3 regions of the Halorhodospira sp. M38 genome follow, and region 2 is predicted to be linked to each of the others. Evidence: predicted binding sites of a transcription regulator. Region 2 holds the regulator's gene; each other region holds the start of a gene.
The links. The regulator sigma-54, encoded in region 2, starts transcription at its own class of promoters, with help from an activator protein. The targets are predictions, from matches to a motif close to TGGCANGNTNCNTGCTT.
Positions count from the first base shown of each region.

Region 1: LRA98_RS05095 (flagellar basal body-associated FliL family protein) is a predicted target of sigma-54. The motif match lies at 2,027-2,043, and genes of this name have one in related genera.
Region 3: LRA98_RS07325 (P-II family nitrogen regulator) is a predicted target of sigma-54. The motif match lies at 2,247-2,263, and genes of this name have one in related genera.

Region 1 is NZ_JAJNQP010000005.1:85,537-90,098, forward strand. Features, by position in the region: gene LRA98_RS05085 (metal ABC transporter substrate-binding protein) at 1-254, opposite strand, end outside; gene LRA98_RS05090 (zinc-regulated TonB-dependent outer membrane receptor) at 290-1,804, opposite strand; gene LRA98_RS05095 (flagellar basal body-associated FliL family protein) at 2,069-2,521, shown strand; partial or broken gene fliM (flagellar motor switch protein FliM) at 2,534-3,496, shown strand; gene fliN (flagellar motor switch protein FliN) at 3,676-4,215, shown strand; gene fliO (flagellar biosynthetic protein FliO) at 4,215-4,562, shown strand, end outside.
Region 2 is NZ_JAJNQP010000010.1:66,537-71,098, forward strand. Features, by position in the region: gene LRA98_RS07850 (HPr kinase/phosphorylase) at 1-275, opposite strand, end outside; gene LRA98_RS07855 (PTS sugar transporter subunit IIA) at 272-742, opposite strand; gene hpf (ribosome hibernation-promoting factor, HPF/YfiA family) at 786-1,112, opposite strand; gene LRA98_RS07865 (RNA polymerase factor sigma-54) at 1,155-2,609, opposite strand; gene lptB (LPS export ABC transporter ATP-binding protein) at 2,650-3,375, opposite strand; gene lptA (lipopolysaccharide transport periplasmic protein LptA) at 3,380-3,907, opposite strand; gene lptC (LPS export ABC transporter periplasmic protein LptC) at 3,894-4,457, opposite strand; gene LRA98_RS07885 (KdsC family phosphatase) at 4,461-4,562, opposite strand, start outside.
Region 3 is NZ_JAJNQP010000009.1:44,234-48,795, forward strand. Features, by position in the region: gene LRA98_RS07315 (hypothetical protein) at 1-410, opposite strand, end outside; gene LRA98_RS07320 (ammonium transporter) at 554-1,798, opposite strand; gene LRA98_RS07325 (P-II family nitrogen regulator) at 1,835-2,173, opposite strand; gene ubiK (ubiquinone biosynthesis accessory factor UbiK) at 2,398-2,679, shown strand; gene LRA98_RS07335 (YifB family Mg chelatase-like AAA ATPase) at 2,740-4,251, shown strand; gene LRA98_RS07340 (TorF family putative porin) at 4,299-4,562, opposite strand, start outside.

The DNA.
Region 1 (4,562 bases), on a different contig from region 2:
TCCAACTCGGCGCCCACCGAGACCACCAGGTCGGCCCCGCGCAGCGCGGCCATCATCGACGGCCGTGCCTCCAGGTAGTGGGCGTCGCGGTCCGGCGGGGCCATGGTGGTGACCTCCACATGCTCGCCGCCGACCTGCTGGGTGATCATGGCCATGTTGGTGGTGGTCGCGGCCACCTGCAGCCGCTCCGCTGCGGCGGGGCCGGCGGCGAGGGCGGTGGCGAGGACCGCGGTGGCAAGGATGCGCTTGAACATCATTCGACTCCCTTTGCGTTTGCGGCGCGGCGCGCTCAGAACGGATGGGCGCCGTGGGCGCCGAGGCTCAGGTTGTACTGGAGCATCGCCTGCCAGGCGTCTTCCCCGGATCCACCCGGCGAATCGGCAGCGAAATCCGAGTAATTGACCTGGGCTCGGATGTAGGAGAAGTGCGACGGGTAGAAGGTCACATTGGCCGAGTAGCGGTAGGAGGTGTCTAGATCCGCGTAGCCGTTGCCGTCATCCCGATCATGCCAGGCCTGGTTCTCGAGCAGGCCCAGGGCCTCGGCGCGGATGCCGGTACGCCAGCGCGGGGCAATCCCGTAGACGGCCTGCACGTAAAGGCCATCTTGTTTGAAACGGCCCGAGGTGCGATCAGCGGAAGCCGTGTCCCGTTGCCAGTATCCCTCTCCAGAATCGACTTCATCACGCTCAAAGTCGCTGTTGTAGTAATAGTAATCCGCGTCGATGTTCCGGTAGAAGTACTCGCCTTGGAGCGTCAGTTGGCCGGTGCCTTGGTAGCTGCCCGGCGGGTCGAACTTGTAGACCGCATCCAGGCCGGCGAACCAGGCATCGCCATCCCACGCTTCCACGCGGAGGCCCTCGCTATGTTCCTCTATTCGTTGCCAGGCCTGCGCATACCCGCCAGATATGCCGAATTGAGCGGCGTGGTTGAAGCCGAGATCCGGTCCCCACTTCGCGAACAGGGTGGCGAGACGGGGGGCGGTTGAGTCGGAGAAAGGCAAATCCAACTCTTCGGTCCTAAAGCGGCCCGGTTCGGTATCATCATTATCACTAGTGTTATCAATCCACCCTGGCTGGGTGCTGGTTTCCCCCTCGTAGGCCGCAATCCCGCTCGTCTCCCCCTCGAGGATCTCGGCACCGAACTTCAGGTAGGTCCGGGTGGGCGCCAGCCAGTTGAGCTGCGCGCCGATCTCCTGGATGCCGTGGTCGCCGAAGAGGTGCTCGCTGACCAGCGGGCGGTCGACGAAGTCCCACTCGTGGGGGTGCTGGCTGTTGATGTAGCCGACGTCGGAGAGGAAGCGGCCGGCCTTCACCTGCAGGCCCCAGGGCAGGCTGCGGGTGGTGAAGTACGCCTCCTCCAGGTCGATGTGGTCGGTGCCCTCGATGACCAGCATGGCGAAGGCGTCGAAGTAGGGGTCCACCGAGGCCTCGAAGGCGATCTCGGTCTCGCGCAGCTGGAAGCCGTCCTCGATGCCGTGGGCGTGGTCGTGGCCGTGACCGTGGCTGTGGCCCATGCCGAAGCCGCCGGGGTCATCGACGTGGCCGGAGAACTCGTTGCCGTACACGCCGTCCAAGATCACGGAGATGGACGGGTTCATCAGTGTGCCGGCGCCGATCTGCTCGCTGGAGGCGGTGGCCCGCTGCATCGGGCCGGGGTCGGCGCTGACGGTGGGTTCCGGTCCCTGCTCGACGGTGGGTTCGTCGGTGGGCGACTGGGCGTGGGCACTGCCGAGCAGCAGGGCTGCGCCGCCCAGACCGGTGGCCAGCAGGGCCGATCGGCGCCATTGGGCGTGGTATCGTGACATGTTCGGGCTCCCCTGGATTGAGTGACGCGCCGGGCGGTTGTGGCCGCTGTCGCGCTGCTGTGGTCAAGTTCCCGGCGCTGGTGGCCGATAGCACAAGAGAGTCCACAGCGGCCGCCTCCGGCGTCCAGTGCAATCTAGTTGCAAATGCAACAAGGCGTCAACAGGCGTCGCCGGCGGGTGATGCGGTAGCATGGGGAGTCGGCAGCAGCAGCGCCGGCGTCACGGCACAGTCAGTGCATTGATAGGGCACGGGGAGGCATACCAGTGCCGAAGATTGTCTACATATTCATGGGGATCATGGCGTTGATGATGGTCGTGACCATGGGCACCGTGGGGGCCCTGGCGTTCGGCTACATCACGCCGCCGGGCATGCATGCGGACGCAGAGCCCGACCTGGGGGATCCGCAGTACCTCAAGCTGGAGCCGCCTTTGACCGTCAATTTCGAGCGGGGTCAGCGGATCAGCTACCTGCAGGCCGAGGTCGAGGTCATGGCGCGCACCGACCAGGCGCTCGAGGGCGTGGAGCGGCACATGCCGGTGATCCGCAACAACCTGCTGATGCTCTTCGCTGATCAGAGCTTCGAGGCGCTCAACACCCGGGCCGGGCGCGAGGATCTGCGGCACGCCTCGCTCGAGGAGATCAACGACATCCTCGATGAGCGCGGGATCGAGGGCGAGGTCGAAGCGGTCTACTTCACCAGTTTCGTAATGCAGTAGCGGGCGGTCGTCATGTCGCAGCAGGATATCCTCAGCCAGGACGAGATCGACGCGCTCCTCCACGGGATCGACGACGGCGACGTCGACACCGAGGACGAAGAGGATACCGGCGAACTCCGGCCGTACACCTTTACCGCCGAGGAGCGCATCGTCCGGGGCCGGATGCCGACCCTGGAGATGATCAACGAGCGCTTCGGGCGGCTCTTTCGCATCGGCCTGTTCAACATGCTCCGCCGCACGCCGGAGGTCTCGGTCACCGGCGTGGAGATGATGAAGTTCGGCGAGTACGTCCATACCCTGTTCGTCCCCACCAGCCTGAACATCATCCGCGTGCCGCCGCTGCGCGGCTCCGGTCTGTTCGTGATCGACCCCAAGCTGGTCTTCCTGGTGGTGGACAACTTCTTCGGCGGCGGCGGGCACTTCTACCTCAAGGTGGAGGGGCGCGAGTTCACGCCTACCGAGCAGCGGGTTATCCGGCTGATGCTCGATCAGGCCTTCGACGACCTGCGCGAGGCGTGGAACCCGGTGCTCGGCGTGGACTTCGAGTACGTGAACATGGAGGTCAACCCGCAGTTCGCCAACATCGTCAGCCCCACCGAGGTGGTCGTCGTGAGCAAGTTCCACGTCGAGCTCGACGGCGGCGGTGGCGACATCCACGTGACCCTGCCGTACACCATGGTCGAGCCGATCCGCGAGATCCTCGACGCCGGCGTGCAGTCCGATCGCAACGACGTCGATGACCGCTGGGCCAAGGCGCTGCGCGAAGAGATGAAGACCGCTCCGGTGACCATGCACAGTACCCTGGCGCGCTCGGAGATCACCCTGCGCGATCTGATGCACCTCAAGGCCGGGGATGTGATCCCCATCGAGATGCCCGAGCGGGTGGTGGTCGAGGTCGAGGAGGTGCCAGTCTTCTACGGTACCTATGGGGTGTGCGAGGGCCATGCGGCGCTGCGCATTGACGAGAAGGTGCAGGCGCCGGAGCGCGAGACACTGCTGCCGGAGCGCGACCAGGTCCGCCGCGAGGAGCGCGAACGGGACGAGGAGCCGGTTCAGCAGCGCATCAACCGGCTCACCGCCGAGCAGCGCAGCGGCGCCGAGGAGTCCCACGAGGCGCCGGAGCGCCCCCAGAGCAGCCAGAGGGTGGATGAGTCATGAGTGACGAGAACGACCGGCCGTCGGCCGATGACGACTGGGCCGACGCCCTGGCCGAGCAGAAGGGGCAGGGCGAGCAGGAGGGAGAGCACATCGACGACGAGGCCCTGGCCGAGGAGTGGGCGGCCGCCATGGAGGAGGGCGCCGAGGCCACCGAGACGGCCGGTTCGGGCGGTCGGGAGAGCGGCCAGTCCGGCGCTGCCGAAAAAGGCGGCGGCGGCCGATCGGTGGATCTGGACGAGTTCGATCCGGCCGCCACGCGCGCCGCCGGCGAGGATGACCAGAACATCGATGTCATCCTCGACATCCCGGTGACGCTGTCCATGGAGATTGGCCGGACGCAGATCAGCATCCGCCACCTGCTCCAGCTCAACCAGGGCTCGGTGGTGGAGCTCGACCGCCTGGCCGGCGAGCCCCTGGACGTGATGGTCAACGGCACGCTGATCGCCCACGGCGAGGTGGTGGTCGTCAACGAGCGCTTCGGCATCCGCCTGACCGACGTCATCAGCCCGGCCGAGCGGGTGAAGAAGCTGCGCTGATGGCCCCTCGATCGCGCTCGTGGGTGACGTTCCTCCGGCGCTCGCGCCTGGCGGGGGCGGCGCTGGGCGTCAATCTGCTGGCGTTCTCGGCGCCGGCCGTGGCCGAGACCGTCCCTGGGGTCGAGGCCGAGGCCATCGTCCGGGTGATTGTCGCCCTGTTGGTGGTGCTGGCGGTGATTGTCGGGCTCTCCTGGCTGCTCCGGCGCTTCGGCGGCGGGGCCGTGGGCGGCACCGGGGCCATGCGTGTGCTCGGCTCGCTGCCGGTGGGCCAGCGCGAGCGCGTGGTGCTGGTTCAGGTGGGGGAGACCCAGCTGCTGCTCGGTGTAGCGCCCGGGCGGGTACAGACC
Region 2 (4,562 bases):
AGCGCCGCGGGGCCGTAGAGTTCGGTGATGTCCACCAGGCCGAGGTCGCGCAGGCAGAGCAGCCCCCGCCCCTGCTGCGGACCGGCGCCGAGCAGGCGATCACCGTCGCGGCGCAGCTGTACGGCGTCGTCGGCCACCAGGGCGTGACCACGGTCGAGCAGCGCCAGGGCGGCGTCGCTCTTGCCCACGCCGCTGGGGCCCTCCAGCAGAATCCCGCGGCCGTGGACCGCCATCAGCAGGCCGGGGATGACCGGCCGGTTCCCGGCCGCGTTCACGATGGGTCGGCGTGCGACTGCCATTCGCGCAGGGCCATCTGCAGCTCGTCCCCGTCCGAGGAGCGGCGCAGCCGCTCGCACAGGCTGCTGTCGCTGAACATCTCGGCAAGGCTGGCGAGGATCTGCAGGTGCTCGTCGGTGAAGTGCTCGGGTACGACGAGGGCGAAGAGCAGGTCCACCGGTGCCTTGTCGAAGGCGTCGAAATCGATGCCCCGGTCCAGGCGGATGAGGGCCCCGATGGCGCGGTCGATCCCGTCGATGCGGGCGTGGGGCACGGCGACGCCGTGCCCCAGGCCCGTGCTGCCCAGTCGCTCACGGGCCAGCAACCGGTTGCTGATCTCCCGGGCGTCGAGGCCGTCGCCGCTGGCCCCGATCAGCTCGCCTATGCGCAGGAGCACCTGCTCCTTGTCCTCGATGCCGCTCTCGCAGCGAACACGTTCCGGCGTGATGAGTTGCTCGATGTCCATGGAGTGTCCGATCGGCTGGCCCGCTGAACCGCGTCCCGCCGCCTTAAAGGCTGGCCTTGAGGGACGCGCCCTGCCGTCGCTGATCGACGGCCTTCTCTTTGTGTTTCAGGACCTGACGGTCAAGCTTGTCCACGAGCACGTCAATGGCTGCATAGAGATCCTCCTCGATGGCATCGGCAAAAACGCGCCCGCCGCCACCCCCGATGTGGATGACCGACTCGGCCTTCTGCTGCTTCTTCTCCACCGTGAGGATCACCTCGGTATCGATGACGTGGTCGAAGTGGCGCTGGATGCGTTGCATCTTCTCGTTCACATGCGCCCGGAGGGCCGGGGTGATCTCGACATGATGCCCACTGAGCTTGATCTGCATACCGCCTCCTGAACCCCTTTGCCGCCGGCGGAGCCGGGGGCCTCAGCGCCCCCGGGCCTCCCTGCGCTCCGCCGACGATGCGATGGACAGGGACTCCCGGTACTTGGCGACCGTCCGACGCGCCACCTGGATCCCCTCCTCATGAAGGATACGCGCAATCGCGCTGTCACTCAGCGGTTTTGCCCGATCCTCCTCGGCGATCAGCCGGCGGATCCGCGCCCGGATCGCCGTCGCCGAAGCCTCTCCGCCGTCGCTGGTCTGCACGTGGCTCGAGAAAAAGTACTTGAACTCGAAGGTGCCCCGCGGGGTGTGCATGTACTTGTTGGTGGTGATGCGGGAGATGGTGGACTCGTGCATCTCCACCGCCTCGGCGATCTCGCGCAGAACCAGTGGTTGCATCGCCTCCTCGCCGTGGTCGAGGAACCCCTGTTGCCGCTCTACGATGGCGCTGGCCACTTTCAGCAAGGTCTCGTTCCTGCTGCGCAGGCTCTTGATCAGCCAGCGCGCCTCTTGGAGATGGTTGCGCAGGCAGTGGTTGTCCGCGCTGCGGTCCGCTCTGCGGATCAGGCTGGCGTAATACGCGTTGACGCGCAAGCGGGGGGCGGTCTCGCCGTTGAGTTCCACCTGCCAGACGCCGTCGCGGCGCACGACGAGGACATCGGGGATGATGTAGTCCGGGGTTGTGTCGCTGATCTGCGAGCCCGGGCGTGGATCGAGGCTCTGGATCAGACCGAGGATGCCGCCGAGGGCATCTTCGCCGACCCCCAGGGCGCGGCCCAGGTCGTCATGGCGGCGTTCGGCGATGAGCTCCAGGTGGTGGAGGAGGGCGTGCTGCGCCTCCGCACGCCAGGGCGTGTCCTCGGGAAGCTGCTCGAGCTGGACGCACAGCGCTTCCTGAGGGTCGCGGGCGGCAACGCCGGTCGGGTCGAGCCGCTGGACACGCTGCAGGACCGCCTCTAGCTCCTCGGCGCTGACTTGCTCGTCGGCCGGACAGCCGGCCAGCAGATCCTCGGTGCTCTGGGTCAGGTAGCCGTCGTCGCCGACGGCGTCGACGATGACCTCGGCGATGGAGCGCTCCCGGGCGGAGAAGGCCTCGAGCTCGATCTGCGCGTGCAGGTGCTGCTGGAGGCTGTCGGAGGCGGCCGGCCGGTTGTCGAGGGTGTCGCGCTGCGCACCCTCGTCGCCGGGGGCGCTCAGTGCCGTGCTGCCGTCGTAGATGTCGTCCCAGGAGGTGTCCAGGGGCAGGTCTTCGGGGATGTCCTCGCCGGCGGGTTCGCTGGCCGGTGCCTCGTCCTCGTGGGGTTCCGTTTCCTGCTGCTCCTGCTCCTGCCCGGGTTCGGCCTCCTCATCGAGCTCGAGCATGAAGTTCGACTCCAGGGCCTGCTGGATCTCGGTGCGCAGCTCCAGGCTGGAGAGTTGCAGCAGCCGGATGGCCTGCTGCAGCTGCGGGGTCATGGTCAGCTGCTGACCGATGCGTAGCTGAAGCGACTGCTTCATGGCCGTGTCCGTTGTGCTTGAAGCATCCGTAGTCCGTCACTCACAGGCGGAAGTCCTCGCCCAGGTACACCTCGCGTACCCGCGGGTTGGCCAGCACGCTCTCGGCGTCCCCGGCGGCCAGCACCTCGCCGTCACTGAGGATGTAGGCGCGTTGCACGATGCCCAGCGTCTCGCGCACGTTATGGTCGGTGATCAGCACGCCGATACCCCGTTGCGCCAGCTGGCGGACGATCCGCTGGATCTCGCCCACCGAGATGGGGTCGACCCCGGCGAATGGCTCATCAAGCAGTATGAACCGCGGATTCGCCGCGAGGGCGCGGGCGATCTCCACGCGCCGGCGCTCGCCCCCGGACAGGGCGATCCCCGGGGAGTCGCGCACGTGGGTCACGCCGAACTCCTCGAGCAGGCGATCCAGCTCCTGCTCGCGCTCAGTGCCGTCCAGGTCGTCGCGCAGCTGCAGGATGGCCCGTACGTTATCCGCAACGCTCAGTTTACGAAAGACCGAGGGTTCCTGGGGGAGGTAGCCGATGCCCAATCGGGCCCGGGCGTGAATGGGCAACCGGGTGAGGTCGTCGCCTTCCAGGGTGATTCGTCCCTCGTCGGCCTGCACCAGGCCGACGACCATGTAAAAGCACGTGGTCTTGCCGGCCCCGTTGGGGCCGAGCAGGCCGACGATCTCACCGTCGGCGACCTCCAGCCCCGCGCCGTTGACCACGGTGCGGCCGCGATAGCGCTTGCTCAGCCCCTCCGCGCGCAGCGTCACCAACGGGTCATTCCTCCTCGCGCCGTGCCGGATACAGGATGGTCCGCGCCCGCTGCCCCTCGGCGCCGCGGGCCTTCATGACCTGCCCCTCCAGGTCGACGTCGATGGTCTCGGCGGTGACTTGATCATCCCCCTGCCAGAGATGTGCATCGCCCTGGAAATGGGCACGTTCGGGACCGCGGGAGTAGTACTCCATGCGTTTCGCCTCGGCATGCACGGGGCGAGGCTGGTTCTCGGGGTGATCGCGGTAGGTGGCCGGCGTGCCGTCGACGTAGACGTGGCTCAGGTCGCCGTCCTCGTCGGTGTAGACCTCCATGCGATCCCCGGTGATGCGCATCTCGCCCCGCGTGAGCACGGCGTCGCCCTCGTAGACGCTGACTCCGGCGACCGCGTCGACATCCACCCGGTCGGCCTCCAGTTCGATCGGTGCCTCGTCGCGCTGGCCCACGGCCGTTGCCGGCAGGGCAGCGGCGAGCAGGGTCGCGGCGACGAGCAGTCCCACGCGGATACGGCTGGCGGCGTCAGTACGCTCCATACGACCCCCGGACGTCGGCGTGCAGGCGCAGGCGATCCGCGCGGTAATCCAGGGTCATCCCGGTTCCGCGCAGGGTGCCGGCCGGCTCGCGAGCGGTGACCGCCTCGACGGTGCGCGCCTCGCCGGCGCGCAGGTCCACCAGCAGGTTGTGGGTGTTGATATCCAGCGGCGGACGCGCCTGCTGGGCCGGACGACGGATGTCCACCTCTTCGAACAGGCGGACTTCCCCGCCCTCGCGTTCGGCGATGCCGAAGGGGGCGCGGGCCTCCCAGAGGACGCCGTCGCGAGAGCGCATGCGCAGGTCGGGGTCGATGATCTCGAGCTCGCCGCGGCCGGGGAAGTGCTCGCCGGTGCGCCCGGAAAGGGCCGCACGGCGCTGCCCCTGCTCGTCGAAATCAACCATGGTAAACCCCTCGAGGAAGAAGTCCGGGCGCTCTTCGGGAGGGGCAGCGGTCTCCGGGGCCGGCGGCGCCGGGTCGCGGGTAAGCAGCAGACCGAGGAGGACGGTCAGGGTGAGGGCTGCTAGGGGGTAGAGGGAGCCGCGGCGCATGGCTCAGCCTTCCGCCCGGCGCAGCATCGGTTCAAGGTGGCCCTGGGCGTGCAGGATCAGCTCGGCCACCTCGCGCACGGCGCCGCGCCCCCCGGGGCGTGCAGT
Region 3 (4,562 bases), on a different contig from region 2:
CCGGCGCGGGCGCCGAGTTCCAGGGCGAAGTGCCGGTTGAGCTGGAGCTTGGCGAAGCCGGTGATCCCCTCCAGGCCGGAGTCGTCCGGGGCATTGTCGTCGTCGTCGGAGTTGCTGACGAAGCTGAAGTAGGCGCCGTACTCGAAGTCGTCGGTGAGCCCGTAGCGGAAGCCCAACGGGCCCAGGCGCAGGTTGTCGTAGTCGCCGGTGCCGATCTCGGCGTTCTGGGCAGGTTCGTCGGAAGCCTCGCGCCCGAACTCATAGGCCGCGTGGCCGAAGAGCTCGGTGTTGTCGGTGCCGATTACCGGGACGCTGGAGAGGGTGATCGGCCGGTGGTCGGCGGCGCTGGCGACCGAGGCGCCGGCCACGGCGGCGACGGCGCAGGTCCACGGGATCCACTTGGAATGCATGGTTTTCTCCTCGGAACGGGGACTTGGATGCTGGCACGCAGCGTACAGGATAGCGGTTCCGTCTACCCCCGTAGCAAAGAAAAGCGGGCGCCGAAGCGCCCGCAAGGTCTCCCGTTCGGGAGAGGAGGAGAGGATCGGTTGCCCTATTTGCGACCGGCGGTGAAGTCCGGGTAGGCCTCCATCCCGCACTCGGTCACGTCCATGCCCTTCTGCTCGTCTTCCTCTTTGGCACGGATGCCCAGGGTGAAGCGCAGGATCAGCCAGACCACCAGGCTGGCCAGGAAGACGAAGGTGAAGATGGACAGGATCCCGGCGATCTGGGCGCCGAAGGTGGCGTCCGGGTTGGAGAGCAGCACCGCCAGGATGCCCCAGATGCCGGCCGTGCCGTGGGCCGAGATCGCGCCCACCGGGTCGTCGATCTTCAGCTTGTCGAGGGCGACGATGGAGAAGACCACCAGGACGCCGCCGACCCCGCCGATGATCGCGGCGAGCAGGGGCGAGGGAGTGTCCGGCCCGGCGGTGATCGAGACCAGACCGGCGATGGCGCCGTTGAGGGCCATGGTCAGGTCGGCCTTGCCAAACAGGGCGCGGGCCAGGAGCAGGGCGGCGACGACACCGCCGGCGGCGGCCAGGTTGGTGTTCATGAAGATCGTCGCCACCGCGTTGGCCGCACCCGCCGACGAGACCGACAGCTCCGAGCCGCCGTTGAACCCGAACCAGCCAAGCCAGAGGATGAAGGTGCCCAGGGTAGCCAGGGGCAGGTTGGCGCCGGGGATGGCCCGCACCTCGCCGCGGGGGCCGTACTTGCCCTTACGCGCACCCAGGACCAGGACACCGGCCAGGGCTGCCGAGGCACCCGCCATGTGGACGATGGCTGAGCCGGCGAAGTCCGAGAACCCCATCTGGTCGAGGAAGCCGCCGCCCCAGCTCCACAGCCCCTGGATCGGGTAGATGAAGCCAGTGAGCACCACGGCGAAGATCAGGAAGGACCAGAGCTTCATCCGCTCGGCCACGGCACCCGAGACGATGGACATGGCCGTGGCCACGAAGACCACCTGGAAGAAGAAGTCCGAGAAGTAGGACTCCGTCGCCTCGCCGCTGCGCGCCATCTCGGCGGTGACCGGCTCGCTGGCAGGCAGCAGGAAGCTGAAGGTGGGCAGCAGACTGCCCGAACTCTCGTACATCAGGTTCCAGCCGATGAGCATGTACATGATCACGGCGATGGAGTAGAGCCCTATGTTCTTGGTCAGGATCTCCGTGGTGTTCTTGGCGCGCACCATCCCGGCCTCGAGCATGGTGAACCCGGCGGCCATCCACATGACCAGTGCGCCCGAGAGCAGGAAGTAGAAAGTATCGAGGGCGTAGGCAAGTTCGACTACGTCTTCCATGGTTCAGGTCCTCTGCGTTGAGTGGGGGCGGGCCGGTTACAGCGCGTCCGTGCCGGTATCGCCGGTGCGGATGCGGATGGCCTGCTCGACGTCGAAGACGAAGATCTTGCCGTCGCCGATCTTGCCGCTGTTCGCGGCCTGGCGGATGGCGTCACAGGCGCGGTCCACTAGACTGTCGTCGATGGCGATTTCCAGCTTCATCTTGGGCAGGAAGTCGACCACGTACTCGGCACCGCGGTAGAGCTCGGTGTGTCCCTTCTGACGCCCGAAGCCCTTCACCTCGGTGACCGTGATACCTTGGACCCCGATGGCGGAGAGCGCTTCGCGGACGTCATCGAGCTTGAAAGGCTTGATGATTGCCGTTACCAATTTCATGAGCGTCGTCCTCGTTGTACGCGTTGTACGGAGCCGCAGCGGCGAGTGGATGCGGCTGCGGTCATCAGGGGTGTTGCAGGAGGCGTGCCAGGGCCCCGGGGCGACGGCGAAACCGCGCCACACCGGGGGGAACAGGCCGGCGGCCCGGTGACCCCTGCACCAGTCGGGGGCGAGAACGGCGCCGCTGCACGGTTTCGGTGCGTGACCACAGGGTTGGAAAGGCGATGATCGATCAGAAAACCATCGACGAACTGGCGCAGAAGCTCACGGCAAGCCTGCCGGCCGGCGTGCGCGAGTTCCACGACGAGGTGGAGAAGAACGTCCGCGCCTCGCTGCAGGCCGGCTTCTCGCGGCTGGATCTGGTGACCCGCGAGGAGTTCGACGCCCAGGCCAAGGTTCTGGCACGGACCCGGGCCCAGCTCGAGGAACTCAACCGCCGCGTTGCCGAGCTGGAGAAGGCCCAGGGCGGCGGCCCGGGCGGTCCTGCCGGCGGCAGCGACGGCTAACCGGCGGGGCGGTATGCCCCGCTGACCATCGCGTGTGCCCCACGAACCAGGGAGGGTTCCATGGCACTGGCTGTAACCCGGGCGCGGGCGGCGCTCGGCGTGTCGGCCCCCGAGGTCCGGGTGGAGGTCCACTTGGCGCCGGGGCTGCCTGCGTTCTCACTTGTCGGCCTGCCGCGGGCCGAGGTGCGCGAGGCCCGGGACCGGGTCCGCAGCGCCATCATCAACAGCGGCCTGACGTTTCCGGTCGGCCGCGTCACCGTCAATCTCGCCCCCGCGGACCTGCCCAAGGGCGGGGGCCGGTTCGATCTGGCCATCGCTATCGGCGTCCTGGCCGCCTCGGGGCAGGTCCACGGCGACCTCGATTCGCTGGAGTTCATCGGCGAGCTGGCCCTCGGCGGCGAGCTCCGTGAGGTGGGTGCGACCCTGCCGGCGGCCCGCGCCGCCCGCGACGCCGGCCGGCGGCTGATCATCCCCGCCGGCGACGGCGCCGAGGCCGCCCTGGTCCATCCGCAGGGGGCAATAGCCGCGCAGCGGCTGCTGGCGGTCCTCGACCACCTGGACGGCCGTGATCCACTGCCCCCGGTAGGGCCGGCAGCGGCGGCCGAGCAGCGGCCCCGGGGTCCGGATCTGGCCGAGGTCCGCGGTCAGGCCGGACCGCGCCGGGCGCTGGAGGTGGCCGCCGCCGGCGGCCACAACCTGCTGCTCAGCGGGCCGCCGGGCACCGGCAAGAGCATGCTCGCCGAGCGGTTGCCGGGTTTGCTGCCGCCGCTGCCGGAGGCCGAGGCACTGGAAGCGGCGGCGGTGCGCTCGGTCAGCGGCGCGGGGGTGGATCCGGCCACCTGGCGGGTGCCGGCCTTTCGCGCTCCGCACCACACCGTCTCCGCCGCCGCCCTGATCGGTGGCGGGCAGCCGCCGCGTCCCGGCGAGGTCTCCCTGGCTCACCGCGGTGTGCTCTTCCTCGACGAATTCCCGGAGCTGCCGCGCAACGCCCTGGAGGCGCTGCGCGAGCCCCTACAGGCCCGCCAGGTGAGCATCGCCCGCAGCAACGCCCGGGTGACCTACCCGGCGGCGTTCCAGCTGGTCGCGGCGATGAACCCCTGCCCCTGCGGCTACCACGGCGATCCCCGCGGGGTGTGTCGCTGTACGCCGGAACAGGTGGCGCGTTATCGCGACCGGATGACCGGCCCCCTGCTGGATCGCTTCGACATCGCCGTGGAGGTGCCGCGGCTCAGTGCCCGGGAACTGACCGCCGCGCCGGCGGCCGAGCCGAGCGGTGTGGTGGCCGAACGGGTGGCTCGGGCCCGTGAGCGGCGGCGGCAGCGCTCCGGGGTGATCGCCGCCGAACTGGCCGGAGAGGCCCTAGAATCGGCCTGCGCACTGGCGCCAGAAGCCGAGGCGACGCTGGAGCGGGCCACCGAGGTTATCGGCCTGTCGCCGCGCGGGCACCACCGCCTGCTGCGGGTGGCGCGGACGCTGGCCGATCTCGACGAGGTCGACCCCATCGAGGGGCGCCACGTGGCCGAGGCGGTCGGGCTGCGGCGGGGGCTGGAGGAGCGTGGCGGGGCGGGGTAACCCGACCGGAGGCGCCGGCCGGCGCCCCCGGGTGCAGGGGGGTGCGGCTAGAAGGAGCGGGACACGGTGAAGGCCACCTGGGTCTCGTCGTCGTCTTCATCCGCCGCGTCGGAGCTGTTGTAGGTGCCCACTAGGCTGAGATCGAGCGTGCCGTACTCGTAACCGACGCCCAGGGCGGCATCGGCGCCGTCCAGGTTGGTGTCGGAGTCGATCACCAGGTAGCCGAGGTGGGCCATGGCGTAGAAGCCGGCGGCCAGCGGCGTCATCCAGTTGGTCTCCAGATAGACGGAGCTCTCGTCTTCGTCAAAATA